DNA from 4 places in the Mesobacillus sp. genome. Region 1 is predicted to be linked to each of the others. Evidence: riboswitches for the same ligand, from Rfam matches in the RefSeq annotation. Region 1 holds a riboswitch; each other region holds the start of a gene.
What was found. A riboswitch is a leader RNA that binds a small molecule or an ion and turns the genes downstream of it on or off. The one in region 1 is predicted to bind cyclic di-GMP.
Positions count from the first base shown of each region.

Region 1 (8,352 bases):
TTCCGTCTTTTTCAGCGACAAATTGCAGTCCTGCTTCAGGATGGTCCAAAAGATGCTGAATCAGGTTTTTTAGATCCGTTTCCTTTGGCTTTGGTTTTTGATAAAAATTGACTATATAGTCAAGCATCAAATCATAAAGCAGAGGAACATCCCGTTCCTCTGCATTTCGTATTATCAGTGCCATAATCAGGCCTCCCAATCATAGATTTGTCTAAGGTCGCTGCTTTTTTCTATGATGACTACCTTCTGTTCGTACCCCTTCAGGATTTCCGATATCTCCGGTTTGCTTTTTTCTTCATAATAGCGGTTCCAGGCAAACATTTTCCTGAACATCGCGAAGGTTGGCTTGTAATTGGACTGTTCAAATCCAAGCTTTTGCAGAATGAACCTTTTGATGATCCTGACTGTCCTTACAGCATACGGCGGATCCAGCAGGATGATGATATCAGCATTTTTAAAACTGGCATGAACCCATTCATAGTGGACGCCTTCAATGATCCAGGCATCTCTGCCGATTATACTGCGCAGATACGCATCTCTTTCTTCAGCCTTTCTGCGGACCTCCCCAGTATCCAGCCTTTGCCATACTACGTTATCGAGCTCATAATGCGCGATACTTAACTTTGCAGAAAGCCTCTTCCCCAGAGTCGTTTTTCCACTGCCAACAGAGCCAATTATGTGAATTTTAGCAGGATTTTTTTTGCTCATGCATTGCAACCACCATTTGAATTTCAGATGGATACTTATTCGCTTTAGAGATTGAATTTCCTCTTTTTTTCTACAGAACTTGACTATGTATTGCTTTTTTGGGAAGTGGGTTGACTTTCTACGGGAAATAAAAAAAGCTGCACGTATGCAGCTTTTTGAAAGTTATTTACACTTCTTTTAAAGTCTGGATTTCCTTAAATGCCTGGTGAAGGTTCGATTTTACCGTGATACCTTCAAGGTTCAAGCCAAGGGTTACCATTGTGTGGGCAACCTCTGGACGGATTCCTGTCATGATTGTTTTCACACCGACCAGTGATAATGCGCTGATTACTTTGAACAGCTGGTCCGCTACCATCGTATCAACGATCATTACACCTGACACGTCAAAAATCAGATGAGTAAGCTTAAGCTTAACTGCTTGCTCAAGAGTTTCTTCCATCAAAAGCTGAGCTCTTTCTGTATCCACATTACCAACTAGCGGAAGCACGCCAACGCCCGGCAATAATGGAACGACAGGCACAGATAGCTCAAGAAGAGCCGTTTTCGCATTCTCAAGGCTCTTTTGGTGAGATTCCACGAATGTTAAGCTGAAGCTGTAGATTGCATGGTCCATGAGCGGGTCAATGACTTCCAATACAGCAAAGACTGTTCCAGCAGTCATATCCTTCGCTTCTTCTTTAATCGCATTCCAGATATGGGCGCGATAATAGCTAGTATCTTTAAGCGCTTCGTCAAGGGATGCACCTAGCTTATAAATGTATTCTCCTGTGTCTTTTCCCCATTGTGTGATGCTATCAAGGCCTTTTTGCCTGTCTTCATGCTCAATCAGGGCATGGCCGAAAAGACTGATGAAGTTGGCGCGAATCTCAAGAATCTGGCCTTCAATTTTTTTCAGGTCATGTTTTTGTGCTTCCGTAAGCTGTACCGCAGAATATCGGTCATCATGGACCGCTTTTGCTATTTCATGCTTCCTATTAACAATTGCTTCACCTAATAACTTCAATTCATTGTTCATTCAATCTTCCTCCAAATGTTCCAAAAAGAAATTATAATTTATCATTTAACCGTCAGATTCATTTATACACTGTTATCATCCATCATAACGCAGGTGGAAGAAGCAGGACAAGTTTTTACCCTTGGGCTGGAATATGCCTTAATTAAAAATACCTCCGGCGCCAGGGCTGAAACCGCTTTGGGACACCAACACTTCTGTTACTCCCAATTCCTCTTTCATCATTTTTAGAATGACTTTATAAGCAGATGGATTGTACCATTTTTCCATGCCGAGCTGTTCATAGATCTTATATACTCCCAGCTTCCTGGTCCGTTTTCCTCCGCTTCCATCACCCATCCAAAAATCATCGATGGTAATCCTGCTGGCCACTCCTTTTAGCTTTTCAGGAAATTCCCTCGAGCAGGGCAATAACGGCGAAATCGTCGCCTGTGTCAATACACCAGCAGCGGTGATTTCCTTTAACGCCTTCATCCTTGCAGGTATCGGTGGAGCTGATGGAGCAAAGGCTTTTCTGATTTCTTCTTTATCTGTTTCAATCGTCATCGATATCCTGATTTTATTGCCGAACTGTTTAAATAAGTCGAGATCTCTTTTTACAAGCGGTGAACGGGTCTGGACGAACAGAAAGTCAGGCTGGACTTCAAGCATGACCTCCAGAAGGCTTCTTGTCAGCATGGTTTTCGCTTCTATTGGCTGGTAAGGATCTGTTGCCGACGACATAAAAATCGTAACCGGCCCTTTCTTCTTGGCCTTGACCAATTCCTTACGCAATAATTCAGCTGCATTCGCCTTGATATCTACCCAGGTTCCCCATTCTTCCTCGCGAAAAAGTGAAACCGGAAGCTGCCTTACATAACAATAGCTGCAGCCAAACGCACAGCCTGCATACGGGTTTAGGGAATGGGAATACTCACTCAGCAACCCCCTCCCCGGGGTCAGGATACTTTTCGATAGAATATCATTGATGTTCAGCTTCACGGAATCACCACCTTATTGTTAATCACTTTTATTATTATATAGGCTGGTTTTGGAAAACGTGGATTTCAGGTACGGGGTTGTGTTGGTAACTTTTGTAACAAACCTTTTATTAGGATGAAATATGAGGTTGTCCAGATTTTTGCTATTCAATGACAGGCAAAAAATTGGTCTAGGACTGCTTAAAACTGAGCTTAAATCATTAGTTCAAGTTTGGAAGCAGTCCTTTTTTATAAAAGTAGGCAATCAAGTTCATCATTGTTTCCGGCAATTTCTTTGGGAAGCGCTTGTGCCGGTAAAACTTGTAGAATGCGCGCTTCAGGTCATCCCACTGTGAGCATTTCTTGGTCTGGCGGAAGCGTGCGACGTCAATAAGACGGACGTTTCCTTCCGGAGTGATGATGATATTCCTTAAATGAATGTCCGAGGGATTCAATCCTTTTTCCCTCGCAAGCTGAAGGGCGGCATCAACCTTTTTTATATGCCGGCCGGCAATGGGGATTCCATTAACCAGGCAATTGAACAGCGTTGTACCATGAATATAATCAATCACGAGATAATTGCTGCCTGATTCGTGCAATGACGGGAAGAACGGATTTCCCTTTAACTCTTGATATATTGCCGCTTCCTCAGCAGCTATGTGCTCAAATGACGGGAAGAATACCTTCAGGACAAGCTCAGTCCCGGCTATCCGAAACGCAAACGCACTTCTTCCTTCCCCAATCAGCTCCAGCCGATCATCCATGCCCTCAAGATTCACCCTCGACCCCTTATGACGATATACCACACTCCGCGCCAACTCACCATACAAACTCACCCTCACCCCTCCTCTCTAACCATTCACCGCTTTACAGCACCGGGGGTCAGACCCCCAGCGCTTCACCGCATTAACTCAGTGGGGGTCTGACCCCCGGCGCGTTAATGTGATGAAGCTATTTGTCTTTTATTACTTTGATCATGTCTTCGTCCCAGCTTTCTACGCCTTGTTCGAAGGTTAGCTTTGTCTTGAAGTGGTAGGAGATGGCTTTGCTGGATACTGGTACGTCTTCTGGGAGCTTGAAGGAAAACGGAACTTTGTCGTTTTCATCTGATTCGATCTTTGTCTGTATCTTAATTGCTATGTTATCGATTTCCTTCTCTGCTCCTGTTTTCTCATCCACCATGACCAGGGCGCAGTCTATCTGTTTTAAGTGCTGGTCGATTGTTCCGCCTTTTATTAGAAATTGCCCATTCACTGCTTCTCCCGGCCTCAGTACATCCTTCTCCAAAACAAGGTCAATTTGTGCTGACCCGACGCCCATAAGCGACATATACTTTCTTAATAACATTCCTGATCCTCCATCTAGATTAAATTACTTCTTTCCGCCTGAGTATCGATCATCAAGACGCTTCTCGATCTTTTCGAGCAGACGCTGATCCATTAATAATTCTTCCCGGTTCTTCTTGACAAGTTCCTCAAAACGCAGCTGTTTTTTCTTCATTCGAACCACACTCCATTAATAAAATTTATGTTGCTTATTTCAAAAATGCTTTTATCGTAATAAAAAAACCTTCACCGGAAGCGGTGAAGGTTTAAAAACAAATAAAGACCTTCACCAAATATGGTAAAGGTCTTGCTAACAACTGTCGTTGCCAACAAAGCCGGGAGAAATCTCCGTAATGACGACTCTGTTGTAAAAGCTACTCCCCTTTAGGAGAACTATTCAAGTTTATAATTATATCATACATGACACAGAAATATCCGTCAAATCAAACGCTTTTTGAGTATCTGACCAAAGGTTGGCAATATTCAGGCTGCCCTACTTGCCGTTGCCATTGCCTTTTCCGGAGCCTTCATTGCCGCCCTTGTCTACCTTGCTGCTTTCATCTTCCTTAGGGCCCGCTTCATCTCCGTTAGAACCCTGATCCTTCTTTCCTTTAGCCTTTTCAGACTCCTCTTTTTGTTTCTGCTCTTCAGCCTTCTTGTTTTCTTCACGCTGCTTATCTTCGGCTTTTTTTGCTTCTTCCTTCTTTTTCTCTTCTGCTTTTCTAGCTTCTTCTTTTTTCTTTTCCTCCGCTTGCTTCGCGGCTTGCTGCTTTTGTTCTTCAGCGTTCTTAGCAGCAGCCTGTTTTTGCTCGTCAGCTTTCTTAGCAGCCGCAGTCTTTTTCTCATCCGCTCTTACAGTCGCAGGCTGTGCTGCGGTCTTTTTATCACTGCTCTTAACAGTTGTTGCTGCATTCGCCAGTAAAGTTGAAGTTGTTGTTTCAGCTGAAGCAGTATCATCTGCTTCTCCTTCTGTCACTGCCCCGTCTTCTGTCTGGCCAGCCCCAGTTCCATTATCCTCAGCATCAGCACTATCTCCATCGCCTGCTTCAACATCTCCAGACTCCAATGAGTCATCTTCAGAGGCGGCATCATCTGCTTCTTCCTCATCAGAGCCCTTCTTCTTGCCTAAGGCCAATCCTTTTTTCTCGACACCAAGCTGTTTAACAGCTTGTCCAAATCCAAGCTTTTCTTCTGTAAAAATAGCAGCAACTTCATCTACGGTAATATCGGCTGTTTCAGCCAGCCAGAAAATCTGGGCAATTTGACCATATCCAAGCCCTTGTTCACGAAGCTCAGCCACCTTTTCCTGATCAAGCCCCTTCACTACATTCGCAACAACCTTTGCCTCTTCGACAGCTTCTTCCAGCTCTTCCTCCAGTTCGCCTTCTGCATCCTCTGCAAGCTCGTCCTCTACTTCAGCAACGTCTTCTAACTGTTCAGTGAGTTCATCCGCGCCCTCTGAATCGGTTTCTTCCTCGACAATCACTTCAGTCACTTTTTCCTGAGCTTCCTCAAGAGCAGCTAAATAATCCTCTAAAGCTGCTTGCACAAATTCATCTTTCTCTTCAGTAGACATAGCTGTTGCTTCCGCAAGTCTCTCACTCGCAAACTCAAGCAGCAGCTGGGCCTCCTTTTCATCATCGAAGGTCACTAACAGCTTTAGCTCCTCAAATAATTGATCGAAAGTAAAAAAGAATTCATCTGGTGTAACGCCCGGATCTGCCGTTTCGATTACCTCATCGGCTGATACACCCGAACCAAAGGCAAGCACCCCTGTCAAAACTGCTGTTGTCAAAAGCTTCTTCATTCTAATTCCCCCGTTATAAAGTTTGAACTAAAATCGATAAAAAATAAAAAAGTGCTGTCCGAAGAACAGCACACACCGTACGCTATGTGAATCTTCGGCAACTGGCTGGCATAGTCCGAAAGACATTAGCCCCTGTAGTTTTGCGTCGCCAGGTTTCCCTGGTTTTGCCATTATCGGATTTTAATTCTACTTATATCTTACTTTTTCGACAGGAAAAAATAAATAGAAATTTTTCAAATATTTACTTCGCTTCCTCGCCAAATTTTCCTTCATGATAATCACGGTAAGCCTGTCGGATTTCTTCCATTGAATTCATTACGAACGGGCCGTACGCCACTACTTCTTCCTTGATCGGTTTTCCTGAATAAACGAGAACCCTGGAGCGGCTATTTGCTTTTAGCTGCAATTCGCTTAAGCCTTCCCCGCCATCATTATACGAAAGAGTTGCAGCTGAGGATTTTTTCAAGTTTGTGCCGCTTTTCCCTGTATTCAAATCACCGGACAGGACGTAGATGAATGCATTATGTCCTTCCGGAAGTTCGTATGAGAATTCCGCCCCCTCTGATAGGATGATTTCGGAAAGGGTGAACGGCAACAATGGCTCCAGCGGACCAGTTACTCCGGCCGTTTCACCTGAGTAAACCTTCAGGAAACCGCCATCAAACTGAACAATCGGCGCTGTTTCAGAGTATACATCCTGATAGGATGTTGTCGTATTCTTTAAGCTTTTAGGCAGATTAAGCCAAAGCTGCAGCGTATGGGCGATATCCTGGTCAACCGCCTCTTCTGCATGCCTCGCACCTGATCCGGCATTCATATATTGGATGTCCCCTGACTCAAGGATACTGTGCCCGCCATGATTATCGATGTGTTCAAGCCTGCCATCTATCACATAAGTGATCGTCTGGAAACCGCGATGCGGATGGTCAGAGAATGTGCCGCGCTTGAACCAGTCCTCCGCCATCAGGATAAAAGGATCAAGCTCCCTCCACCTCTGCGGATTTAAAACCAGTCCTGCCTGGACATGCGGTAAATCTTTTTCCTCATATTGTACAGTCCAATGATCCTTGATTTCTCTTTGGAACATCTTCTATTCCTCCAGTACATTCATTATTTAGTTAACTATATCCAATATACAACATCAGCTTACTTATAGTAAGCTAAGCGCTCTGCATCATTTTCTTTACGCATTCTTTTGTAAAAAGCGTTCCTCAATTCAGTTTCTAGCTCTTTTTCTATTTTAGCATCATCCTCCTTCCTTTATAATTAGCTCATACAACATGTTCCTCATACTTGAAAAAATACATAATGAGTGAACCGATAATAATAGAAGAAATAATATTTAAAGGCGCAAAGGAAACGCTATGCGGCACACTTTTCCTACCCGATCACATCGAGCAGCTTGTTCCAGCGATGGCATTTTTAGCAGGCTCTGGCGGTGAGTCTGAACGTTATGGAGATGCTTGGGGATTCAAAATGCGGGTCACTCTAGCTCAACACTGCAATGAACACGGCATTGCTGTTTTACTTTTTGACAAGCCTGGCAATGGCGGTTCTACAGGCAGCTGGGAAGAGCAGGACTTTCATGACCGTGCTGCAGATGCACTGGCAGCAGTCCATTTTTTGCAATCAAGAAGCGAAATTGACAGAGAAAAAGTCGGCTTGATCGGCCACAGCCAGGGAGGTTGGATTGCCCAGCTCTCAGCAGCCAAGTATGAAGAGATCAAATTTTTCATTACTCTTGCCCGCCCTTATATCCCTGTTTACGAACAAATCATGACTGACATCAACCTTCATCATGAAGCAGAAAACAAATCAACCGTTCATAAACAGATCGCTTTGGGAAAAATTAAGACCTTGCTGGCTCTTGCAAAGCTGATCTCAAAATATGGATATAAACACTATATAAATCTCACATAGATTACGGTCCAGTCCCTATTCTTCCAAAAATCACATGGCCAGTGCTTGCGCTTTTTGGAGAGAAAGACGTCCTGTGTCCGCCACTTTCAAGCATCCAGAATATCAAGAAACACCTTGGGTCTACTGACATTACAAACAAAGTCTTCCCTTCGGCGAATCACCTTTTTTTGGAAGTGCAGCACTGGAAGCACAAGGGAGTTCTGCAATCTGGAGAAGAAATTTGTGCCTGAGTTTATGCCTGCGGTCACAGATTGGCTGAAAGCGAGAGTTTAAAACTTATAAAGGATGTTGAACCTAAATGAATAATCAAATCGAATTCAGCTGGGTCGGAAGTCAGGAGAGCTTTGTTGACAATATTAGTGTTGAGGAGTTTGGCAGTGTAGCTGTAGGACGTTACGGCGGCAATTCAGCGGCAGGGCAATATAAAAACGAAGACGGCTGCCTGCTGCTGGCAGATGCCCTGGAAGATTGGGAGTTTGTTATTTTGCTAGATGCCCATAACTCGGCAGAAAGCGCTGAGCTGGTCGTCAGCGTGTTTGAACAGAAAAAACATGAGATATTAGATTTACTCACCCTGCAGTCCGAACAGGCGTTTAGGGCCCTGGAAGCCTGGGTTCTTAC
Region 1 is NZ_JBYNSB010000015.1:2,270-10,621, reverse strand. Features, by position in the region: gene AC3EBE_RS05660 (GNAT family N-acetyltransferase) at 1-184, opposite strand, end outside; gene AC3EBE_RS05655 (P-loop NTPase family protein) at 187-708, opposite strand; gene AC3EBE_RS05650 (STAS domain-containing protein) at 875-1,723, opposite strand; gene AC3EBE_RS05645 (SPL family radical SAM protein) at 1,862-2,701, opposite strand; gene AC3EBE_RS05640 (protein kinase family protein) at 2,901-3,515, opposite strand; gene AC3EBE_RS05635 (sporulation protein) at 3,631-4,026, opposite strand; gene AC3EBE_RS05630 (FbpB family small basic protein) at 4,051-4,179, opposite strand; gene AC3EBE_RS05625 (DUF5667 domain-containing protein) at 4,498-5,811, opposite strand; cyclic di-GMP riboswitch class I at 5,905-5,990, opposite strand; gene AC3EBE_RS05620 (pirin family protein) at 6,053-6,898, opposite strand; gene AC3EBE_RS05615 (alpha/beta hydrolase family protein) at 7,120-7,731, shown strand; gene AC3EBE_RS05610 (protein phosphatase 2C domain-containing protein) at 8,030-8,352, shown strand, end outside.

Region 2 (8,352 bases), on a different contig from region 1:
CGGATTAAGACTTTAAACCACACCAAATAGAAAAATTCACAAAGAGGTGTTTACAATGTCTTCAGTAAAATTCATAACGTCCAAAGAAGCAGCACAACTGATCACCGACAATTCCGTTGTAGGCCTTGGAGGATTTATCGGTACCGGTGTTGCCGAAGAGATCCATCTGGAAGTAGAGAATCGTTACCTTGAAAGCAGCTCACCAAAAAACCTGACATTATTTTATGCAGCAGGCATCGGTGATGGAGCTGAACGCGGCATGAACCATTACGCTCATGAAGGTCTTGTGAAAAGAATCATCGGCGGACATATGGGCCTTGCCCCTAAATTCCAGCCGCTGGTTGTCAATAATAAACTGGAGGCCTATAACCTCCCTCAGGGTGTGATATCCCAAATGTTCAGGGACGGTGCGGCAGGCAAACCAAGGACGATTACCCATGTTGGACTTGGCACATTTGTTGACCCTGATTTGGATGGCGGCAAGCTGAATGAAGTGACAAAGGATGAGATTGTCGAAAAAATCAGCTTTGACGGCAGCTCATATCTGGCATATAAAACGCAAAAAATCGATTTTGCTATTTTAAAAGGGTCTGAGGCAGATGAAAGCGGCAATATCAGCTTTGCGAAGGAACCGCTTACACTTGAAATCCTGTCCATTGCCATGAATGCGCGCAATAGCGGCGGCAAGGTCATTGTCCAGGTTGAGAAGATTGTTAAAAACGGTTCGATTGATCCGAAGCTGGTCGCAATTCCCGGCATCTTTGTAGACTATGTTGTCGTGGCAGAAAACGCGGCAAATCATATGCAAACGTTTGGAAGCCAGCTGAATGAGGACTTTTTCCGCGGCGATGTTGTGCACAAGCAGTCGGATAAAACCTACCCGCTGAATGAGCGCAAGGTAATCGCGCGCCGTGCCGCCATGCTGCTCTCCGAAGATATAGAAGTATTGAACTATGGAATCGGCGTGCCGGAAATCATCGCCAAGGTGCTTCAGGAGGAAGGGATGAATGATCAATTCACTCCTACTGTTGAGCCTGGTGCGATTGGCGGTACACCAGCAAGCGGGCTGGATTTCGGATGCTCAGTCGGTCCCGAGGCGATCATTGACCAGCCATATATGTTCGATTTTTATGATGGCGGCGGCATTGATGCAGCATTCCTTGGCCTCGCTCAGTGTGACGCGAAAGGCAATATCAATGTTTCCAAGTTCGGCCCGAAAATTGCCGGCTGCGGCGGCTTCATCAATATCACCCAAAATGCCCGCCAAATCGCCTTCTGCGGCACCTTCACTGCCGGTGGCTTAAGGGTAAAGGCAGAGGATGGAGTGCTTGAAGTCCTCCAGGAAGGAAAAGCAAAGAAATTCATCGAGGCAGTTGAACAGATCACCTTCAGTGGCGATGTAGCCCGTGAAAACAAGAAAAAGGTCATTTATATTACCGAACGGGCTGTGTTTGAACTTTTACCGGAAGGACTGACGCTCACTGAAATCGCACCTGGTGTCAACCTTGAAAGGGATATCCTCGCCCAGATGGATTTCAGGCCGCTGATTGCCAAGGACTTGAAGCTTATGGACAGAAGGATTTTCATGGATGGCCCAATGGGACTGAAGGAAGATGCTAAGCCAGCAAGCTTTCACAGGGCAGTCTAATCAATAATTATATTTTTTCATTCGAGAGGGGTTACCCGTATGGAGCTATTTATCATTCTTTTAGCACTTGGCTTGCTGATGTTCACGGCTTACAGAGGCTATTCGGTTATCCTGTTTGCGCCGATCGCTGCATTGCTTGCGGTCCTGCTGACAGATCCAAGCCACGTGCTTCCTTTCTTCAGCAATATCTTCATGGAGAAAATGGTTGGATTCATCAAGAGTTACTTCCCGGTATTCCTGCTGGGCGCAATCTTCGGCAAGGTCGTCGAAATGTCGGGCATCGCTGAATCGATTGCAAAAACAATCATCAAATTGGTTGGCGGCACCCGCGCCATCCTTGCCATCGTCTTGATGGGTGCGATTTTAACGTATAGCGGCGTCAGCTTGTTCGTTGTTGTATTTGCCATTTATCCATTTGCTAAAAACTTATTCAGAGAAGCGAACATTCCAAAAAGGCTTATTCCTGGTACGATCGCGCTAGGTGCCTTCACCTTCACGATGGATGCACTGCCTGGAACACCGCAAATCCAGAACGTAATTCCTGCCGGCTTCTTTGGAACGGACATTTATGCAGCGCCAATCCTTGGTATTCTCGGAGCTATTCTCGTCTTCACTTTAGGAATGCTGTACCTTGAGACGATGAGAAAAAGAGCGGCGAAGCGCGGCGAAGGCTTTTACGGCTTTGACAATGCTGAAACAGCTGCTGCTGCAGAGGCCGACCTTCTCGAAGAGGGTGCAGCCAACATTGATATGACAGCTCAATCAAGCACTTTAAAAGCTGCATTGGCTTTCGTACCTTTAATCCTTGTTGGTGTTGCTAATAAGTTTTTTACTGTGAATTTGCCAAAATGGTACCCAAACGGTTTTGATTTTTCCAAAATTGGTCTTGAAGCTTACGGAACAGTCCAGATGGCTGGAGTCGTAGGGATCTGGTCTGTTGAACTGGCACTGATCCTTGGGATTTTCGCTACTCTTCTGTACGATTGGAAAAAGGTTACCGGCGGTTTTAAAGTTGGGGTCAATACAGCAATCGGCGGCGCCCTTCTCGCTTCAATGAACACAGGTGCTGAGTATGGTTTCGGAGGAGTCATCTCTTCCCTTCCAGGGTTTTCGATTGTAAGTAAAGGCATCTCAACTGCATTCTCTGATCCATTGATCAATGGTGCCGTTACAACCACAACTCTTGCAGGGGTAACTGGCTCTGCATCAGGCGGGATGGGAATTGCGCTAAGCGCTATGGCTGATACTTATATGAAGGCCATCACAGAATTCAATATTTCGCCAGAGGTCATGCACCGCGTCATCTCGATGGCATCGGGCGGAATGGATACTCTTCCGCACAACGGAGCGGTCATCACCCTGCTTGCAGTAACAGGACTTACGCACAAACAATCCTATAAAGACATCTTTACAATCACAGTGATTAAAACGCTGGCCGTTTTCTTCATTATTGCAATCTACAAGCTTACAGGTCTTGTATAATACTAAGTGACAATTTTTACCTTATTAATTATGATTAAAGAAACAGGGGGAGCTTTCCCCCTTTACTTTTAAAGTTCGAAAGGGGCAAGAAAAATGGAAAATACAATTGTAATTGCAAGTGCTGTCAGAACAGCAACCGGAGCCTTTGGCGGAGCATTTTCAGGCGTTTCTGCAGTCGATTTGGGTGCAACCGCGATCAAGGCCGCCCTCGAAAAAGCAAATGTCAGTGCAGAAGCAGTCGATGAAGTAATCATGGGCAATGTGCTTCAGGCAGGTCTTGGCCAGAATCCTGCTCGCCAGGCTGCAATGAGAGCTGGACTTCCTGAAACCTGCCCATCGATGACCATCAACAAGCTGTGCGGATCAGGCTTAAAAGCGGTCCACCTTGCCTATCAGGCGATTGCTTCCGGTGAAGCCGATATCGTTGTCGCTGGCGGAATGGAAAACATGAGCCAGGCACCTTTCGTCTTAAAAGGAGCTCGTGAAGGGTTTAAAATGGGAGACCAAAAATTAGTAGACACATTGCTTGGTGATGGCCTGGTTTGTGCCTTCAATGATTACCATATGGGCATCACAGCTGAAAACCTGGCTGATAAATACGAAATCTCGCGTGATGAACAGGATTCCTTCGCGGTGAAAAGCCAGAACAAAGCAGAAGCTGCGATTACTTCCGGTCGCTTCAAGGATGAAATCGTTCCTGTCGAGGTAAGACAGCGCAAGGGTGATCCACTCATCGTTGATCAGGACGAACATCCAAAGTTCGGCAGCACACTTGAAAAGGTTGGCAAACTGAGACCAGCCTTTAAAAAGGATGGCACAGTAACAGCAGCAAACGCGTCTGGCATCAATGACGGCGCGGCAGCAGTCGTTGTAATGAGCGGCAAGAAGGCAAAGGAGCTTGGGGTGACACCGCTTGTCACTATCAGGGCTAATGGTTCTGCAGGGGTGGATCCTTCCATCATGGGAATTGGCCCTGTGAACGCAGTCAAGAAGGCTCTTGAAAAAGCAGGAATGGAGCTCACGGACATTGACTTGGTAGAAGCAAACGAAGCATTTGCGGCACAGGCACTGTCCGTGATGAAAGAGCTGGGCATGAACGAAGAAAATGTCAATGTTAACGGCGGAGCGATCGCACTGGGCCATCCGATTGGAGCAAGCGGAGCAAGAATCCTCGTTACCTTGATCCATGAGCTGAAAAAGAGAGACCAGCAATATGGTCTGGCTACCCTCTGTATCGGCGGCGGCATGGGTGTTGCTACCATCATTGAAAATGTAAAAGAATAATAGTAAAAGCCTGTGGTTCCGATCCACAGGCTTTCATATTTTTATAGGATATTCACACCACATAATCTTCCGTTAACTTACTGCAGGCATTTGAAAGATTCTGCAGGCATTCCATCCTGAGCTTCTCATCGCAGATGAAATCATTAAGGAGCTCTTCCTCCAGCTTCACCTGGATTTGATTGATCTCCTCAAGCAGCCTCTCTCTTTTTTCAACCTCTGCTAAATGAAACTCGATTTCCCGTTCAAAATACTCTACAGTTCCAAACAAAACAGTCAAGCCTTCCTCCACCTTTCTATATTTATACTAGTTTTCCTGATGTAAAATCATGATGTTTATATGGAACAAATCTGCCAAAAGAATTATTTTTATTATCCTGTCAAGATTCTTAAGTATTATTTAACCTCTCTCAAGCCGCGCAAACGTCAAAATTGATTTTTTCATAGATTTATATCATTATTCTGACTATTCAGCTAAGCTGCCGACAAATGATAAGATTTCCCCTACTTAATGTCTCCGATTCAGGAGGAAATAAAAAAATCCTCCAAAAAGATGGCGGATTTTCGGCAATGGCATACTCCTCCCACCATTTACCCATCTTCAATAACATCCGATCCTTTTTGGCAACCCGACGATCATAGCGAAAACACCTTAGACTCGTGGCTTTGCGTCCCTACCTTTCGATAAGTTTGCCTTTTTCTGTTCTAATTAAAATATAAAACTATCGAACCATCATTTCAACAAATTTCGCCAATTGTCTACAAAATTGAAACTTTTTACCTATTTCCAAATGCGCAATAATTTACATTTACAAGGGAAGAACGAACACGGAGTTAAAATTCGATTGTTTCCACAATGTAATAGTGACGCAACACCTATGTAAAATTTGGTTGGTAAAATAGAGGGAAGAAGCTTGATTTTTAGGCGAATGGCAGGAGGATCCTTATGGAACAGCATGTTAAGATGTCGCTGGATAAATGGAAAGCGGAAATCGAAGGAATTTTGAACGAGATTGATGCAGAGTATGAAGAAGTAAAGAATGAACTGAAGGTCTATACATATAAGCACAACATTACCAAGCAGGTCGTGCAGTCAACGGTGAATCCGGATCTGAACCGAAAAATCCGCGAACTGTACCATGAACCGTTTGAACAAAAGTTCAATGACCTTAAGGAATATATCAAGGAACTGGAAGAGAAGAAGCGAGTCTTCCAAATGTTCACCGATAAAATCGACAAAGTCACGGAAAAGGAAGACCAAAGAAATTTCGCAATGACAGAAATGGAATAGTTTCATTAAGAAAGCCTGGCTGTGGAGCCAGGCTTCTTTCATTATTTTTTCCACCAGGAGTCGAACATTGAAGCCGGAACATGCCTCTTATGTTCAGATACCATATATCGTGTTTCGATTTTGGCAGCATCCTGTTCGGAAATCTGCTTTCCTTCCAGGTAGTCATCGATTGCTTCATAGCTCACGCCAAGCTCGGTTTCGTCAGCCTGCAATGGCTTATTGTCCAGAAGATCGGCTGTAGGCTCCTTCAGGTACAATCTTGCCTCTGCATTCAGTGCTTTAAGAAGCTCACGCCCCTGCCTTTTGTTCAATCCAGTAAGAGGCAGCAAGTCGGCCCCGCCATCTCCATACTTAGTGAAGAAGCCTGTGACAGCTTCCGCGGCATGATCCGTTCCAATCACCAGCAATCCTTCCTGGCCAGCAATCGCATATTGAGTAATCATCCTCATACGAGCCTTGACATTTCCTTTGTTAAAATCAGTCAGCTGTTCCCCGATCGCTTCTTCAAATTGGGTATTGAACGTATCAACCGCAGGCTGGATATTGAAGGTGACTGTCTTGTCAGGCTTGATGAAATCAAGTGCACGCTGCGCATCCTCTTCATCCTTTTGCACCTTATACGGCAGGCGGACCGCAACGAACTTCGCGTCGACTCCCTCTGAGCGAAGCTCTTCAGCCGCGATTTGCGCAAGCTTTCCAGCAAGCGTTGAATCCTGGCCTCCGCTGATCCCAAGTACAAAACCTTTCGCCTTTGAAGCCTTCAAATAATCCTTCAAAAAGCCAATCCGCTTCTCGATTTCCTCCTGAGGATTAATCTCCGGCTGCACATTCAATGCCTCGATAATCTGTTTCTGTATACTCATCATATACCTCCTTAATCACTGAAAAAGTTATTATAAAAGAGCATATCTCTTATACCGTTCAATGTCTAGAAATTGCCTGAGAAATTAACTGCCCATTCATAACTATACCGTTTTATTGAAAAAATAAACGTCTGGCAGATAAGATTTTTTGTTGCTAGCATTAGGATTAAATACTGCAGGCCCGCTATGCCTGGATGGCTCTTATCGGGCTTAATAGGACCATCTAAGGCTGTCTTTATATGCCCGAATGGTTCTCATCACGCTTATTAGGACCATCTTCCACTGTCTTGTTATACTCGAATGGCTCTTATCGCGCTTATTAGGACCATCTATCTCTGGCTTGCTATGCCTGGACGGCTCTTATCACGCTTATTAGGACCATCTAAGGCTGTCTTTATATGCCCGAATGGTTCTCATCACGCTTATTAGGACCATCTACCTCTGGCTTGCTCTCACCGGACGGCTCTTATCGCTCTTATTAGGACCATCTACCGCTGGCTTGCTATGCCTGGATGGCTCTTATCACCTATTAAAACTTCTTTTACCCTTCAGCAAGAAAATCAACAGCTCGCGCCACGACCATCCACAACATTTTATTCGCAGCTGAATTTTTGCTAGACTATATAGGGAATAAATATCAGACCAAAATAAAGCTTAAACAACAATACTGGAGGCTTTCGAATGGCAACTCATGAAAAGTTCAATGGCTATATTGGCACATATACTAAAGGTGACAGCAAGGGAATTTATTCTTTTACCCTGGATGCTGTCAGCGGAAAAATCACAGATGTCAGGGCGGCGGCCGAGCTGGAAAACCCGACTTATCTGACAATCAGCGAGGATAATCAATATCTGTTTGCTGTTGCAAAGGAAGGAAATTCAGGCGGCGTAGCTGGCTATAAAATTGGTCAGTCTGGCGAGCTTGCATTGATCAACAGACAGTTAACAGAAGGCGCATCTCCCTGTCATGTGAGCGTGAACAACGATAACAGCCTGCTCCTGTCAGCAAACTACCATAAAGGTTCTGCTGATTCCTATCGCTTAAATCCTGGAAGCGGTGAAATAGAAGCTGTGCTTTCAAGCATTTTCCACGAAGGTTCAGGACCGGACGAAAGACAGGAAAAAGCACATACGCACTATTCCGGTTTTACCCCTGAGGGAAAATACGTGGCTGTCATTGATCTTGGGATTGACCAGCTGATTACGTACGCATTGGACAATGGGAAGCTGGTTGAAAAAAGCATTTTGAAGGTCAAGCCTGGCAGCGGCCCAAGGCACCTTACCTTCCATCCAAATGGGAAGTACGCTTATTTGATGACAGAGTTCAGCTCTGAAGTATTGACGTTGAAATATAATCCTGAAGATGGCAGCTTCCAGCAGCTGCAGGCAATCTCGACGCTTCCAGATGACTTCACTGAAAACAACCAGGGAAGCGCGATCCACATCTCATCAGATGGAAGATTTGTCTATGCAGCCAACCGCGGACACGATAGTATTGCTGTATTCGAAGTAAATCCAGATAGCTTTGAGCTTTCATTGGTAGAGCGCACATCAACAGAAGGCAACTGGCCAAGAGACTTTGTTTTGGACCCAACTGAAAAATACTTGATTGCCTCCAACCAGAACTCAAGCAATATCGTTCTTTATTCTCGTGATCAGGAGTCTGGCAGACTTGCACTAATCAACTCTGATGTACAAGTGCCAGACCCTGTATGCGTGAAATTTTTACATTATTAAAATGAAACGGGCAGGCGCATATGAACTGTACCCCGTCAAGTAGACAATCG
Region 2 is NZ_JBYNSB010000014.1:10,312-18,663, forward strand. Features, by position in the region: gene AC3EBE_RS05550 (beta-ketoacyl-ACP reductase) at 1-16, shown strand, start outside; gene AC3EBE_RS05555 (acyl CoA:acetate/3-ketoacid CoA transferase) at 56-1,648, shown strand; gene AC3EBE_RS05560 (GntP family permease) at 1,688-3,130, shown strand; gene AC3EBE_RS05565 (acetyl-CoA C-acetyltransferase) at 3,224-4,414, shown strand; gene AC3EBE_RS05570 (hypothetical protein) at 4,467-4,691, opposite strand; cyclic di-GMP riboswitch class I at 5,032-5,116, opposite strand; gene AC3EBE_RS05575 (hypothetical protein) at 5,358-5,702, shown strand; gene nadE (NAD(+) synthase) at 5,744-6,565, opposite strand; gene AC3EBE_RS05585 (lactonase family protein) at 7,247-8,302, shown strand.
Region 2: linked by a shared signal. The riboswitch ahead of AC3EBE_RS05570 (hypothetical protein) and the one ahead of AC3EBE_RS05625 (DUF5667 domain-containing protein) in region 1 are both predicted to bind cyclic di-GMP.

Region 3 (6,810 bases), on a different contig from region 1:
TTGGGGCGTGCGGTGAGCCTCCTCGTCGCTTTGCTCCTGCGGGGTAAAATGGCCCCTTCTTTTCGGGCCATTTCTACCGGGGTCTCACCTGCCCGCTTCATCCCGAAGGAGTCTGCGCGCCTGGAACGAAGAGCAACAGGATCTCAATTCAACATTGGTGAGAGCAACAATCTCTGCGAAAACAGCCTTATTTTAAAAGGTTCAATGCTTCGCGATTGAATGCCGGGATGTCTTTCGGCTCGCGGCTGGTGACCAGCTGATTCTGGCAAACGACGACTTCCTGGTCCTTGTAATTCGCGCCGGCATATTCCATATCGACGCGGATGGATTTATAGCCTGTCGCATCTCTGCCTTCAAGTGTTTTCGCCGTCAGCAACAGCTGCGGACCGTGGCAGATCGCGAATACTGGTTTTTTCGCATCCATGAAGGACTTTGTGAACTGGACGAAGCGTTCATCTTCGCGGAGCTGGTCCGGTGAGAACCCTCCTGGCAGGAACAATGCGTCAAAATCCTCTGGTTTTACATTATCAATGCTTTCGTCGATCTTGACTTCTGCCTTTCCTTGTTTTCCTTTTACAGTCTTTCCTGATTCCTTTTCGATTGTCATTACTTCATGGCCGGCCTCTGAAAAAGCTCTTGACGGCTCCAGGTACTCGGAATCCTCAAACATCTCTGTGATTAAGCATGCAATTTTAGCCATAGGAATAACATCTCCTTTTCTTTTATATCCACTATTAAACTTTCCCTGTCCGCTGAAGCTAAAACATCTATCCAAATCTTAGAATAAACAAAGGTCCAAAGACCTATATTTTTAAAAAGCAAAAAATTTCATTTTATATTTGACATTATCCACTATAATCAATAGTAGGACATCAATAGGGAGAGAAGGAACACTGTGAATATTAATTATGTCAACGTAATGGAAGAAGTGGTTTCGACTCTTGTCAATGTTTTAATGATGAGCCCGGATTATCAGACTTTCTGCAATTGCAAGAAGTGCAGGAATGATATCATCGCCATCAGCCTGAACACGCTTCCGAGCCATTATGTCACCACAGAAGATGGACGCAAGATGGTATTTGAACAGCTTAATACCCAGGAGAACAGAGCCTGGATCAATAAAAGAATCATCAGTGCCATTCACCTCGTAGGTAAATATCCAAAGCATTAAAAAAAGCTGCCGATTGGCAGCTTTCTTTTTATAGTTTTCATCACTAATTTCTATAATGATTTTGTATCCATCCGCCTCGCGAAATCGACAAACCGGAATTTGTCAGGGCGGTGCCTTGACTCTGTATATTGAAACATGGTGGCGTCCTCAAAATAAATATAGTTCTTCACGACCACGACCGCCTGATAGCCTTCCATATCCAGCAGGGACTGATCTTCCTCGGTCGGTTCCTCCACCGTGAATTCCTTTTTGGCAAAACTGATCTTTTTTTCGAGCTGCTTTTCGATGTATTCAAATATGGAATTTTGGCAGTTTTCCTTTGTAAGTCCAGGAACATATTTCTCGACCAGGTAATCCTTGTCCAGGATGATTCGTTCCCCGTCAATTTGCCGGACTCTGGTAACCTTCCACACCAAATCATCTTCATCAATATGCAGTTCCTTTGCAATTTCGCAATCGGCAGCCTTAAGAGCAAACTCCTCGACGGCGGTTGCTGCTTTGCCGCCCATATTCTCCGCGAGTTCCTTAAAGCTGACCAATCCTGAGATCGGGAATTGGTGCCTTTTCAAATCAAGGACAAGAGAGCCTTTGCCGCGGATCTTTTGGATATATCCATTTTGGGCCAGCAGGTTCAGCGCCTTGCGAATCGTTTCTCTCGATGTCTGGTACATGTCGGCAAACTCATTTTCCGATGGAAGGATGGTCTTTGGCGGATAAAGGCCGTCCTGGATTCTTTTCGCGATTTCCTCATATATCGGCAAGTACTTTTTTTGCATCGTATTCCCCCGTACCTATACTAATTACTGCCATTTTACCCTTTTTTCCTGATAAATGCATTTCCGGATGGGTTTCCTGCAAAATTTAAACGAAAGAACAGCAGCCAATGCCGGTAAAAAAATCCTTTGAGTAATTTTCCCAACATGTTTCATGCAGCTTTTTTTAGAAAACAATCCTTTTGCATGGTATTTTGGTTATAATTGTTCTATGAAACGTTCTCAATATGGAACTATGCGAGGAAATTTGTTATTATTTAATTATAAATAGAGAAGGTGTGTGGATAGCTGTGATCGGTGAACGCGTTAAAAGATTTCGACAGGAAAAGAAAATGTCATTATCCGAGCTTGCAGAACAAGCCGGAGTTGCCAAATCATATTTGAGTTCACTGGAACGCAATCTCCAGACGAACCCTTCAATCCAATTCCTTGAAAAGATTGCAGCAGTCCTTAATATCCCTGTTGACAATCTGATCCATGAACAGCCTGATAAGGAGAATATGGATTCTGACTGGGTGAATCTTGTGAAAGAAGCAATGGATTCCGGCATCACCAAGGACCAGTTCCGTGAGTTCCTCGAATTCAACAAATGGAAGCTTCATAATAAATAAAATGGACAGCGGGCGATCGCTGTCCATTTTATTTATGGTCACAATTAAATTCTTTAAATGATAGTTCTGTAAAAATATGCTGTTGATTTCCGTTCCAGGCGCTTCGCTTTCCTCTGAAGAATTATGAAAAAGCCCAATTGCCGGCTTTTTCAAGAGCGAATTCTTCTAGGGGCGTGCGGTGAGCCTCCTCGTCGCTTTGCTCCTGTGGGGTAAAATGGCCCCTTCTTCTCGGGCCATTTCTACCGGGGTCTCACCTGTCCCGCTTCATCCCGAAGGAGTCTTCGCGCCTGGAACGAAGAGCAACAGAGTATTATAAATCAATATTTTGCTTTAACAGTATCTAATCAAAAAATAAAAAGCACCTCAAAGAGAGCTGCCCGATTCATTTCATTATGATGTTTTTCTATGTACTTTTAAAGTCCTGTGCCGTTGAAGCTTTGTAAAAACTCCCTGATTTCTTCTATCTTCAATCCCATTTCCATTGCTTCCATTATGAGCTGCGTCCATTCCTGGTCCAATTCTTCGGTAATTGCCTTTTCGCTAATCAAGTTCTTCCCCCCAAAATACGTGTGTATTCCAGGCAGTCCGGCCATCATAGTACTTTGCACCTTAGATCCGTGACTTTGCGTCCCCGCTTTTCAACAAGTTTGCCTTTTTCTGTGCCTTTTATCTCATCTTTAACTCCCAATCTCATTGTATATGGTTCTTTTTTTTTATCTTGTAAGTATTTGTCGGCTGGATTTGATTGATTATTTCTTTTTTCTTCCAAGGAATTACAAAAACAGTATGGAAAACAGTTAGTTTTCAGAAATTTCAAGTTATTATCTAGATATCTTTGTCAAATTATCTCCGGAATTGTTGAACTCTTTTTTAAACATTACCCCCACAAACTTGAATCTGATTTTCTATTTAAATCTTTCCTGGTGTAAACACCTTTAATCCAGCTGGGCAAAGCCGTTCTCTTTTCAAATGTTCCAGCCTGAAAAAATCGATAGCTGGTAAGATCATGGCCACATACAGGGCATAGCCATTCACCCTGCTCACAGCTGCTGAAGGACGGACGATTGCATCGATCACAATTTTTTCTGTACACAGCAAACAACACCTCCATGGTTGTCCAGATTATCTTTATTGAGTATAGTCCATTGGAATCATTTCTGGAAAAGGCGAAAATTAGTCAAAAATTCTTAAAAAAGAACGAATATCGTTCTTTTACAAGAATTATCTCTAGTTATCTTACAATATCGCATTTTGAAAAGAACAATTTGTTCGTTATAATGAATAAGCGAATGTCTTTTAAGGAGAATTGCCAAATGAAGATAGTGGGAGAGAAAATTAAGAGATTGCGAATCAAAAAAAAGTATTCCATCACTGAACTGTCGGAAAAAGCAAATGTATCGAAATCCTATTTAAGCTATATCGAAAGAGGAATCCAGGAGAATCCTTCAGTCCAGGTCTTATCGCGCTTGGCGTTGACGCTCGATACCACAGTCGAATACTTGATGGGCAATGAAACTCAACTAAAAAAGGGAGAAATCTCTCTCGATTCTGAATGGCTATTGCTTATTGAAGAGGCAATTAGGAGCGGGATCAGCAAAGATGATTTTTCCTATTATCTGGATTTTATCAAATTCAGGAATTCTTCAATCAAGTCGAAGAAATAGTGTTAATACTAAAATATAAAGTTGGAATTCTTTTTATACCAAAAAAAGAACCAGCTAGTGGCTGATTCTAATTCCTCTTTGTCGACGTTAATTTTTTTTTGTGAAAATGGCTGCTGATTTCATTCATGCGCCTTCCCATCTTCCCAATAAAGCTGCTATAGGTATGGATATCCCTGCCCCATTTACAAATTCTCTAAATGTCCTTCCAGTTCCCCATTATCAAATAAGGCTCAAGGCAATTTCGGCTCCAACTCTTGCGTTATTTTTGATCAGGGCGATGTTGGCTTCGAGGCTTTTGCCATCTGTTAATTCTTTTACCTTGGCAAGAAGGAATGGTGTGACCTGTTTGCCTTCAATTTTCTTTTCCTTTGCTTCTTGGAGGGCCTTTTCTATGACATGATTCATCAGACTTTCTTCCATGGCTTGTTCCTCTGGGATTGGATTTGCGACCACGACGCCTCCATTGAGTCCAAGCTCCCATTTTGTCCTGATCAGTTCAGCGACTTCCTCTGCTGAATCCAGCCGGAAGTTCACCTTATATAAACTTGTTCTTGTATAAAAGGCAGGGAGTGTATCGGTGCCAAAGCCAACGACAGGCACCCCATGGGTTTCCAGATATTCGAGGGTAAGCCCAAGATCAAGAATGGACTTTGCCCCTGCACATACGACGGCAACATTTGTATTTGCCAGTTCCTGCAGATCTGCTGAAATATCCATTGTCACTTCCGCTTCACGGTGCACACCGCCGATTCCTCCTGTGACAAATACCTGGATTCCCGCAAGCTCTGCACAAATCATCGTTGCCGCAACCGTGGTGGCGCCATCCTTCTTCGCTGCTAATAGATAGGGAAGGTCCCGCCTGCTTGTTTTTTCGACATTTCTGCTTTGACCGAGATATTCGAGCTCCTCGTCTGAGAGACCGATTTTTATTTTTCCGGCAAGGATGGCAATTGTCGCTGGGACAGCTCCCAAAGCCCGGATAATTTCCTCGACTTCCCTCGCAGTGTGGACATTTTGTGGATAAGGCATTCCATGGGAGATAATGGTAGATTCCAGCGCTACGATCGGTTTGCCTGTTTTTTTCGCTTCGAGTACTTCCTCTGAAAATTCAAGCCACTTTTCTAGCATTCTCTAACCCTCTTAATTAAAGTTTTGTTTGTATGTGTCCAGCAATTGCTTGTTATTCAAGATTGGATTTACCGTTTCGATTGTCTGAAGTGTCAGGATCGAGCAGGCCATCCCTATTTTGCAGGCATCCTCGGTCTGTATTCCGTTTAAATGGGCATAGAGGATCCCGGCAACTAGCGAATCGCCTGCACCGGTCACGTCAATCACCGATATGGCAGGCGGAATCAGCACGCCAGCTTCACCTTTTTTCGTAAAATAGACGAGGCCTTTATCTCCCCGGCTGATGACGACTTTCTCTGCTCCTTTATGGATGATCTTTTCGGCTGCTTTGAAAAAATCGCCTTCGTTCTCGATGCTGATGTGTGATATCGCCTCTGCCTCATCCTTATTGGCAATCAGCCAGGTCACACCCGTTAAATCTTCCGGCAGCTTTCTTGCTTTCGGGGAGGACACCGGCGTAATGCATAATGGCAGATTTTCTCTGCGGCACCTCGTAATAATGCATTCCAGGACCTGAGCTGGAAAATTGGTATCCAGCATGATTAAATCAGATGAGGCAAAATAGGCCCATTTTCCGTCGATGAATTCAGGAGTAATAGCATCATAGATTGACATTTCGGCCAGAGCAACCGACATTTCACCCTCATGGTCCAGCACTGCGGTATAAGTTCCGGTAGATTGGCCATGCATGATTTGCGAAGGAGTCGTATCGGCGAATGCCTTCGTGTATTCCAGCAGCCAATGCCCCTCATGGTCGTCCCCTACTACTGTCAGCACACTGACATCGCTGCCCAGCCTTCCCAGATTCTCAGCAATATTCCTCGCTACGCCTCCACATGATTTGGAGCTTTCCGCTGGATTGGACGTGCCAAGCTCCAGCCTGCTTTTCGACCAGATTTTCCGGTCGATATTCGCTCCTCCTACACAAAGCACCTGCCTTTTCTCCGGCAATACATAGGCTCTGCCAAGAATCTTTCCTTGTTTGATTAATGCCGATATATAGCTCGCTACCTCAGAACGAGATAGTTTCGATTTCATCGCCAGATCTATTTGTGAGATGAACGGATCCTCTTTTACTAGTTTAAAAATAAGTGCCTCTCTCTCATTCATTTCGTGCACCCCTCTAATTTCCAAATACTAGTCTATATAAGAATCATAAACCTTTATCTGAATAGGCACAACATTATTAATATTCGTTTACTTTTTCCTTTTTCCTACTTCCAACCCGCTTGAAGCTTTGTGGCTTGCTTGTGTCATAATGTCACAAAAAAGTCATATAAAATCGGGCAATCTCACGCTTTTCCCACGGATTTTTCTCATTTTAATCACAACTCCCTGTTACGATTATTCCGTAACTAAAGGAGGTTATTTTTATGAAAAAATATTTTACTGTATTCATAGCATCCTTATTCATTTTGGCTCTTTCTGCATGCGGCGATTCCGCCGCTGACAAGGAGAAACAA
Region 3 is NZ_JBYNSB010000063.1:713-7,522, reverse strand. Features, by position in the region: gene AC3EBE_RS23920 (type 1 glutamine amidotransferase domain-containing protein) at 188-700, opposite strand; gene AC3EBE_RS23915 (late competence development ComFB family protein) at 896-1,171, shown strand; gene treR (trehalose operon repressor) at 1,222-1,947, opposite strand; gene AC3EBE_RS23905 (helix-turn-helix domain-containing protein) at 2,235-2,555, shown strand; gene AC3EBE_RS23900 (anti-repressor SinI family protein) at 2,969-3,103, opposite strand; cyclic di-GMP riboswitch class I at 3,132-3,217, opposite strand; gene AC3EBE_RS23895 (hypothetical protein) at 3,465-3,653, opposite strand; gene AC3EBE_RS23890 (helix-turn-helix domain-containing protein) at 3,869-4,219, shown strand; gene AC3EBE_RS23885 (pseudouridine-5'-phosphate glycosidase) at 4,439-5,347, opposite strand; gene AC3EBE_RS23880 (carbohydrate kinase) at 5,360-6,457, opposite strand; gene AC3EBE_RS23875 (nitrous oxide reductase accessory protein NosL) at 6,721-6,810, shown strand, end outside.
Region 3: linked by a shared signal. The riboswitch ahead of AC3EBE_RS23900 (anti-repressor SinI family protein) and the one ahead of AC3EBE_RS05625 (DUF5667 domain-containing protein) in region 1 are both predicted to bind cyclic di-GMP.

Region 4 (8,352 bases), on a different contig from region 1:
AAGGTCGAACCTGCATGCATGGCCACTGTGGAAACTCCGCTTGTGATGCCGAACGCCTGGCTCGGTGCCACGATATCATTCGCTGTCACATCACCAATTGCATTGTAGCGGAAGCGGATGCCGAAGTTATTGGACAGCCAGTCAGAACCAGTCACACCCTGCATTGCTCCAGAGGATGCTTCCTCCGTTCCCATTCCTTTTGCCGGGTCATAATAAGCCCCGCGGCGGTAGCCATTGAATACTTCGGAAGCATCCCAGCGATTTTTATTCCGGTCAGCATTGTAATGGTCACCTATGAAAAAAATACTGCCGCCATTCTGGACATATTGAAGCATCGCATCCTGCTCAGAACTCTTATACGGAATATTCGCTTCTCCAATAATGAAAACATCGTAATCTTGTAAATCTTGATACGTTATCGGGGTTGTCTTGCGCAGTTCTTTTGCATAATACCCCTCGTTCGCCAGGGCATTCGCAAAATCAGAGAATCCGCCATCCAATACCCAATCAGCCGCTCCCGCAGTTTGTCCATGGGTATTATCAAACAAAATCCTTTCTCCATTCGCTGTCCCGACCGGCTGCAGCTGCGGAGCCGGATCCAGCGCATTTTCAGCAGAAACAAAAGGTGTAAAAAAATACAAAGACGGTGAAACAAGCAAAGCCACTAGTGCAATAACAGAGAACCTTCGACGAATCATGCTTTCACTCCTTATTCGTGTATTCCTAACTAAATTAACACACAAATATTGACGGAATGTTAAGATTCCCTTAATTTGAAATTTTCCCAACTTGGAACATGGGGACGGTTCTCGCGTTCCAGAATGGAACAGGAGAACCGTCCCCATGTTCCACCCTAAAAAAAGCAGGAGCTCGCCCCCCTGCTTTAGTAATTATTCTATTTTTTCACCATTTCCGGAAATCAATTTAAGCGTATCATTTTCATATTGAATTTTGTAGGTAACTTTATATTTACTATACACGGTTGAACCATCTTTTCGCTCTTCAGCTGATATGACAGCAATGGCAGAATAAGTCTCCCCTGAAGCTGTTACTGCCAGATCATCCATTTGAACGGACTTTGTGTTTAAATATCCTTCTCTAAATTCATCATAAGATAGGCTTGACTGCCATGAGCTGCCCAGCAATGAGTAAGCTGTTACATAATCACCGTAATTCAGGCTTTCATAAAAATAACTGACAAGGTATCGTGCGAGATCCTCTGTTGAATATTCTTCTTCATAGTCATACTCCTCAGAACCTAAGTTCACTTCAGGAATGGTTGTCATTGGAGCATCTGACCAGCCCTGTACGATTGGCAGGACACTTATGATCGGGATGCTGAAACCAATCGAACCTTTATCAATGCCAGCTGAATTTATCCCAACGACTTTACCAGTCTTGCTGTCTATTAACGGCCCTCCGCTGTTACCAGGCGCAATAGGGGCCGAAATCTGATAAACATCCTCATAATGGAATGGTTCTATATCAAGGTCCCGGTCCACACCGCTTATGATTCCTGTTGTGACTGTGTTTTGCAAGCCAAGCGGACTGCCAAGTGCAAGGACTTCATCACCGATTTCAGACTTTTGCTCTGAGGATATTTCCAGTGGCGTTGTTCCCTCCAGTCCAGGTACACGCACAACAGCAATATCTGTCTCGTTACTAACTCCTATAACCGTCCCTGCAAACTCTCTTGAATCAGAGGTCTTAACTTTTACATTTTTAGCATTTGCCACCACATGGGCATTGGTCACAATATCCCCTCGGTTATTGTAAAGAAAACCGGATCCTAAAGATCCATCCTCCAACTCTATTTTTACAACTAATTTTTGAGTATGATGGATAATCTCTTTCAATTCTTTTGAGGCACCCTTCTCTGGCGCGGACTCTTCCGCCTTCACTATTAATTCAGACGAAGCCGGCAGCTTATTTGGGATTTCTTCTTTTATGAAAAAGTAAGCGTAAGTGCCGCCTCCCCAAATCAGCAGAGTAGATAATATACTAATAGTCCATTTCATATTTATGCCACCCCTTAATCAACATACCAAGTGCTGTTGTCGATTTCTACATTTGCTTCCTGGTAAACTCCATATTGAATATCTTCAAAGTTTCCTGTCTCTCCGGGCTCCAGGTAATATGGATACACTGATGCATATCCTGAATTAATGTAATTGCCTTCGCTATCATATATCGTGTAGTTAACAGTAACAGAACTGATTGTAGTGGTTGCCACATTTTCGACATTACCCGAAATATATAAATCTCCATACTCATCTAGTTGTGCTGTAACCTCCAAGACTTGAACCGCTGCTGTTTGGTTCCTTAGGTCTTCCTGTGCAGCTGCTTCCATTGCTTTCTCAATTCTCTGCTGTTCAGCTTTCTCAAAAGCAGCCTGATCTTGCTGGACTCTTTCCTTCAACGCAAGCAGCTTTTTGTCATTCACAGCGAACTGAAGTCCTTTGTCTATATCGGAGAATGCTTGCGAAAAGTTTTTGCTTGCTAATTTCCCCTCTGCATCCTGGCTGCTTATTTGGACAATTTTATTCAAGATCTCTGTTTTCACCGCACTCGCTTCATTTTCGGGCATTGAAGACAAGATCGAAAGCTTTCCGCCTAATTCATCGATTGTCTTTAATCCGTTCAGCTCTTTCTTTATTGTGCCTACCGTAATTTTGATTTGCTTTTCATTAGCAAGCTTTATAAAATTATTGAAAATCGGACTTTCACTTTTGTTCAGCTCTTCTTTTAGGCTAGCAAGCTCTTTGGAGGCAGCATCAAAATTCGTTTTTTTAATATGATCACTTATTGTCAGCAAGGCAGTTTCATATTTGAGGGCTTTATCGATAACCTCTAAATCAGCTTGCAATGCCTTATAACCTGGACGCTTTGCGAGGCCGCTTTCTGCCAGTTCTTTGGCCTTTTTAAAATCACCCTTAAAAGCCATTTGCTCAGCAGATTCCTTCAGCTTCAATGTATCCGAATTTACATCTGTCTCAAGAAAATAATACGCCGCTACTCCAATACCCACTATAATCGCACTCAGGATCGGGATGATCACTGGAAGAATGCTTGCAGTAACACTAGATTCCTTTCCCTTAGGCTCGTCCTTACGGGCAGCCTTTGATGCTTGTATATCTGCACCACAACTTGAACAAAACTTGGATTCCTTAGCGACTTTCTCTCCACATTGGTGGCAAAACACTCAAATCCCTCCGTATATTAAAAAAATAAAAAGGCCTCTCATCTCATGTGAGCGACCCTAAAAATCCATTTACTTACAGGATATTTACTGGCAGCCCAGCCGCCATTGTCCCCTGACATTAGGCCTGTAGCTTGCATCCACATTTTTCAATGAGTTGCCTTTTTTCACATAATATGGTACTTATTCACTAGATAGATTACCATACTTATAGATATTTTAGTATATTTTTCCGCATTTTGTTTTACCTGTTAGGGTTCGTTATCTTTTTGCAAATGAAACCGTCTTTAAGTTCCACCCGCGTTCCAGCATGGAACAGGAGAACCGTCCCAATGTTCCCAAACTAGAAAAGGAGAATGAATGATGGAAGCAAAAATTAGACAAGCTGTGGATTCTGATCTGGAGGTATTTGTTGATTTTGCCGTTAAGCTAAGCCAATTCAACCGGTCAAAACATGGCAGCGAATGTAAATACGATGACTACGAATCTGTCATTACTGCAATCAAAACGAATGCACACGATACTTTTACCAATAGAAATGAAGATACGTTGATCCTGATCGCAGAGATAGCAGGAAAACCAGCCGGTTACTCGTTGGGAAGAATCTTTGAACAAGACGCAGCCGCCGACAACGGAACAGGCAGGATGGGACTATTCGATGAATTATTCCTCGATGATTCCGCGAGAGGCCTGGGCCTTGGACAAACATTAATCGAAGAAACGATGAAGTGGATGAAAGAACAAGGAATCAACAGAGTCAAACTGCATGCCTACTCCTGGAATGACCATGCCAAAAAACTGTATGAACGCAATGGATTCCAAGAGTATGCCGTCTCCTACGAGAAATTCCTTTAAACAAAGGTGGAACACGGGGACGGTTCTCACGTTCCAGAATGGAACAGGAGAACCGTCCCCATGTTTTCCCATGTTTTCCCTAAAATCAAGCAGGAGAACCGTCCCCATGATTGGCCCACTCTTCTTCGAGGATGGCGTAATAATATTCATCCCACCACTCGTTGCCATGTGGGATGCATTTTTTAAAGTAGCCTTCCCTCCGCATGCCGATCTTTTCCATGACACGGTAGGATCCTGTGTTTTCCGGCTGGCAGGTGGCGATGATTCTATGAAGCTTTAATTCTTCAAAACCATACTTCAAGAAAGCAAATGCAGCTTCAGAGGCATAGCCCTTATTATAGTATTTAGGATTGAACACCCAGCCAATTTCATATGTGTGTTCGCCGAAGTATTTAAAAAAAGCAATGTGTCCGATCAAAACATTCTCGTCTTTTAAAACAACAGCAAATTTCTGCGCGTTCTCCCCCATATTATCCTGAAGAAAGGCTGCTGCAGCTTCTTCATTAAAAACTCCCTCTGGAATATACTCCATAACGTTGTGGTCCGATGTATACTCCAACACAGCCTGCAAATCATCCATATCAAATTTGCGAACCAATAATCTAGTAGTTTCCAAATCCATTTACAAATCCCCCAAACTCTAACATCTTGCCTTTCTATATTTCGATACAAGGACGAAGAACACCTTCTGGAACATAGGGACGGTTCTTCCGTTCCAGAATGGAACAGGAGAACCGTCCCCATGTTCCACCACCTATTGTTTTACCCACAGCCGTGTCAGGTCGACGTACCCGAAGTGTTTGATTTCTACATTCATGAGATTGATGGAAAATGGGATTTGCCTTTTCGTGTAGTAGAGCGGGATGCATAAGGATTCGTCGCGCAAATACTGCTCGATCTTCAGATGGTGCTGAATCCAATTTTCAAATGGCAGGGTGTTATAAGCCTCTAGCTGCTCCTGCAGGAAATCGTCTTTTTCAGCGAGGAAATTCAGCGGCGAAAAGCGATTGACCAGGAAAAAGTAATAGGAGAAGCTTTGGTTCAGTTCAAATATTTCACCGTGAATGAATAGGTCATTATTCAATCGTCTTTCAGGGTGATAAATCGAATCTTCGAATGGGACTTCCTCCATCTCTACGGTGAAGCCCGCCTGCTCCAGCTTTTCTTTTAACCAATGAGCAGAGTCAGTGGAATAGTTGACCCAGCCTAGTTTTAACGGCCGGGTAATCGCTGGCTTTGGAATCTCAGGCATGGTATAGCTTGTGGAGTGTCCTATCAAACAGCCTTCATTATTTCCTTTGATTTTCGGATTCAGCTCCTTCAGCTCCTGGCGATGGCGGGCTATGACCATATGGATGTAATCCCTGACTTCCTTCCTAGCAATATCTGAATCACGATAGGGGTTCATGATGACAATCCCAAAGCCAGAATCGCTTTCCACCTTGAATGTGTCTACTTTGTATGTTTCCTGCCCGCCGTGATAGACGACCTGGAATTCCTTTGGCATCTGGATGAATTCGACCCGGTCAAGGAGCGGCCGATGGCCAAAGTATTGCTTGAAGGCACATAGAACGGATTTCTCTTCGCTGTTTTCAGCAAGATAGAAGCCGCCTGTGCCAAGCAGTTTGCCGTTCACTTCTTTAAAAATACTCGCCGTCAGCAGTCCGAGCATCTGGAGAATGTATGTGCATCCGTCTGGGAATTCCAATTTTACGGTAAGCGGCCCTGGTGTTGAAATCCTCGTTACTGGTTCCCAAAGTTTTTTATAGTGGATGTCGTCCTTCATCCTTTGCAGGGAATGGACTACGTCCTCGGCTTTGAGGATCGATCCATCATGGAACGCGACATCCTTCCGCAAATACAGCAGCAAAGAGGTCTCCGAATATTCCCAGGTATGGGCGATTTCGGGTGTCAGGGTGTTATCTGCGTTAACGGTCAGAAGCCGGTTATAAAGAGTGGCCACGAAATTCGCGCTATGAACATCGGCGGCTTCAAGCGGATGGGCTGTCAGGAAGCGATAAAACCTCGGGATGATCAGGCTGTCCTGCCCCTCCTGATGAAAACCCAGCTTCGACTGAAAGGCGGTCATCAGCCTCTGCTTCGTCTCCACCGACCAGTCCAGCACCAGCAGCTTGCTGACGTGTTCAATCGGTTCTTTTTCCAGCGCCTTGAAAAACTCCAGCTCCAATTCCTGTTCGACATTGAGGAGCCATTTCAGTGATGAAGCATTGCCTCTTCCCCGCCCTGATTGAAAGCTCAGCCATCCCTCAGCCTCCCACTGCTTCAGCTTCCTTCGGGTTTGCTTTGAGCTGAGGAACAGGGTTTCAGCCAGCTCCTCCACTTTTGCATTCCCGGATTCCACCCTGTTCCATAAAGTTAATAAATCATGATCCATCGCCAGTCTCCTTAAAAGTGGACATTTTTATATAAAAAGGACATTTTTAACATCATGCGTCTCCTTTAATATACAAATATAGAAAGGGGCTGGCAATATGAAATGGAAAGAATACCCACAAAATCTAAAGGTTCGTCTGATCACATCATTTATTAATCGCGCAATTTCAAGTGCGGTCATGCCGTTCATGGCATTATTTTTTGCCCACCATAAAGGCGCTATCTGGGCCGGGCTATTCCTCGGATTCAACGTCTTCGTCGGATTCCTGGGGAATATTATCGGGGGCTACCTATCTGATCGGTTCCGCCGGAAAAAAATCCTGCTGATCACATCTGCTTGCAGCGCGCTCATGTTTGGGCTGATGGCAGCAAGCTTGATTCCTGAGCAAAAACTAATCACTCTATTCGCGGCCGCTTATATCATTTTCATGGCGACAAGCAGTCTTGGCCGTCCGGCAATGCAGGCGATCATTGTCGATTCAACTACAGCTGATAACCGCAAAGCCATCTACGCACTGGATTATTGGTTCACGAATCTGTCATTGGCAATCGGCGCTGCGCTCGGCGGTTTATTTTATGCCCATCATCAGCTCGCGTTGTTCACGGCGCTAACGATTGCAGCAGTTGGCCTGCCAATTGCGTATAGTATCTGGCTTCTGGATTCAGGTGTCCCGCAGTTAAAGCAAAAGCATCAAAACATCTTTATCGACCTGCTCGCGAATTATAAGGTGGCGCTTCAGGACAAGCCGTTCGTCATGGCCGTCGTTGGCGGAATGTGCATCTATGCGGCGGAGTTTTCGCTGAACAGTTATATCGGTGTCCGCCTGGCCGATGAGTTCCGCCCGCTGTTTTTAGGCGGATTTGAAATCTCCGGCGTCAGGATGCTGAGTATGCTGAACATCCAGAACATGCTGATGGTCGTGCTCTTCACGTTTATCGTCACAAAAATCACGGATAAGTTCGATAAGAAAAAAATGCTGCTGATGGGGCTGATTTTTTACAGTATTGGATACACAGTCATTACTTCGGCGAATGTTTGGTACGCGCTGCTAATCTTCAATCTGATCGCAACCATCGGCGAGCTCGTCTACTCTCCAATCGCCAACGCGGAAAAAGCGAACATGATGCCGGACGATAAGCGCGGCTCCTACTCCGCATTCTCCGGAATCAGCTTTAACGGAGCAGACCTGATCGCCCGCTCAACGATTATTGTCGGCGCGTTCCTGGTGCCAACGATGATGAGCGTGTATATCGGCGTCATTTTAATGATGGGAACATTGCTACTGTATGGCGGGCTGTTTGTTTTTCGGGGGAAGGAACGGAAAGCGGGTTTGATGGTACGGAAGACAATATAATAGAAAGTCTATTCAATTCGAATAACAGTGACGATGAAAAAGCAATGGAATGTTCCATTGCTTTTGGAATGTTCCATTGCTTTTATAAATTTACTCTCTAGAATGTAAAATCATCAATAATCTCCACCACTTCAATTTCACCATTAATCAAAAGCTCAGTAAGTTCGTTCGTCCTGTTTCCATTCCAATACTCCCTGGCTTGGGCAATTTTGCGAGAAAAGGGAGCCCCATCTTCCTTCGGTAAAAGGTTGCCATCTCCTTCAAAATAATCTCCTTTAACTCGAAGTTTTACAATCTGCAAAACTTTGCGATTGAAGTAATCAAATATCTCTTTCCATTTCAAAGCATCTTCATAGCTTTTCGCAGCGTATAAGCAAGATAACCTGGAAGGATATTCAGGAAATTCCTGCACTCTCACCATTTCTACTATTACTTCTCTTATAGCCCTGATTGTTTGGCTAACATACTGAATAGCCACTTCGGCATCTTCCTTATTCAGATTCAGCCCTTCATTTGTAGAATGACCGTATAATATCTGGATAAAATCTT
Region 4 is NZ_JBYNSB010000012.1:243,992-252,343, forward strand. Features, by position in the region: gene AC3EBE_RS03795 (Ig domain protein group 2 domain protein) at 1-698, opposite strand, end outside; gene AC3EBE_RS03800 (S1C family serine protease) at 891-2,018, opposite strand; gene AC3EBE_RS03805 (FxLYD domain-containing protein) at 2,033-3,202, opposite strand; cyclic di-GMP riboswitch class I at 3,289-3,371, opposite strand; gene AC3EBE_RS03810 (GNAT family N-acetyltransferase) at 3,560-4,054, shown strand; gene AC3EBE_RS03815 (GNAT family N-acetyltransferase) at 4,140-4,676, opposite strand; gene AC3EBE_RS03820 (ABC transporter substrate-binding protein) at 4,809-6,449, opposite strand; gene AC3EBE_RS03825 (MDR family MFS transporter) at 6,547-7,803, shown strand; gene AC3EBE_RS03830 (DUF2441 domain-containing protein) at 7,901-8,352, opposite strand, start outside.
Region 4: linked by a shared signal. The riboswitch ahead of AC3EBE_RS03805 (FxLYD domain-containing protein) and the one ahead of AC3EBE_RS05625 (DUF5667 domain-containing protein) in region 1 are both predicted to bind cyclic di-GMP.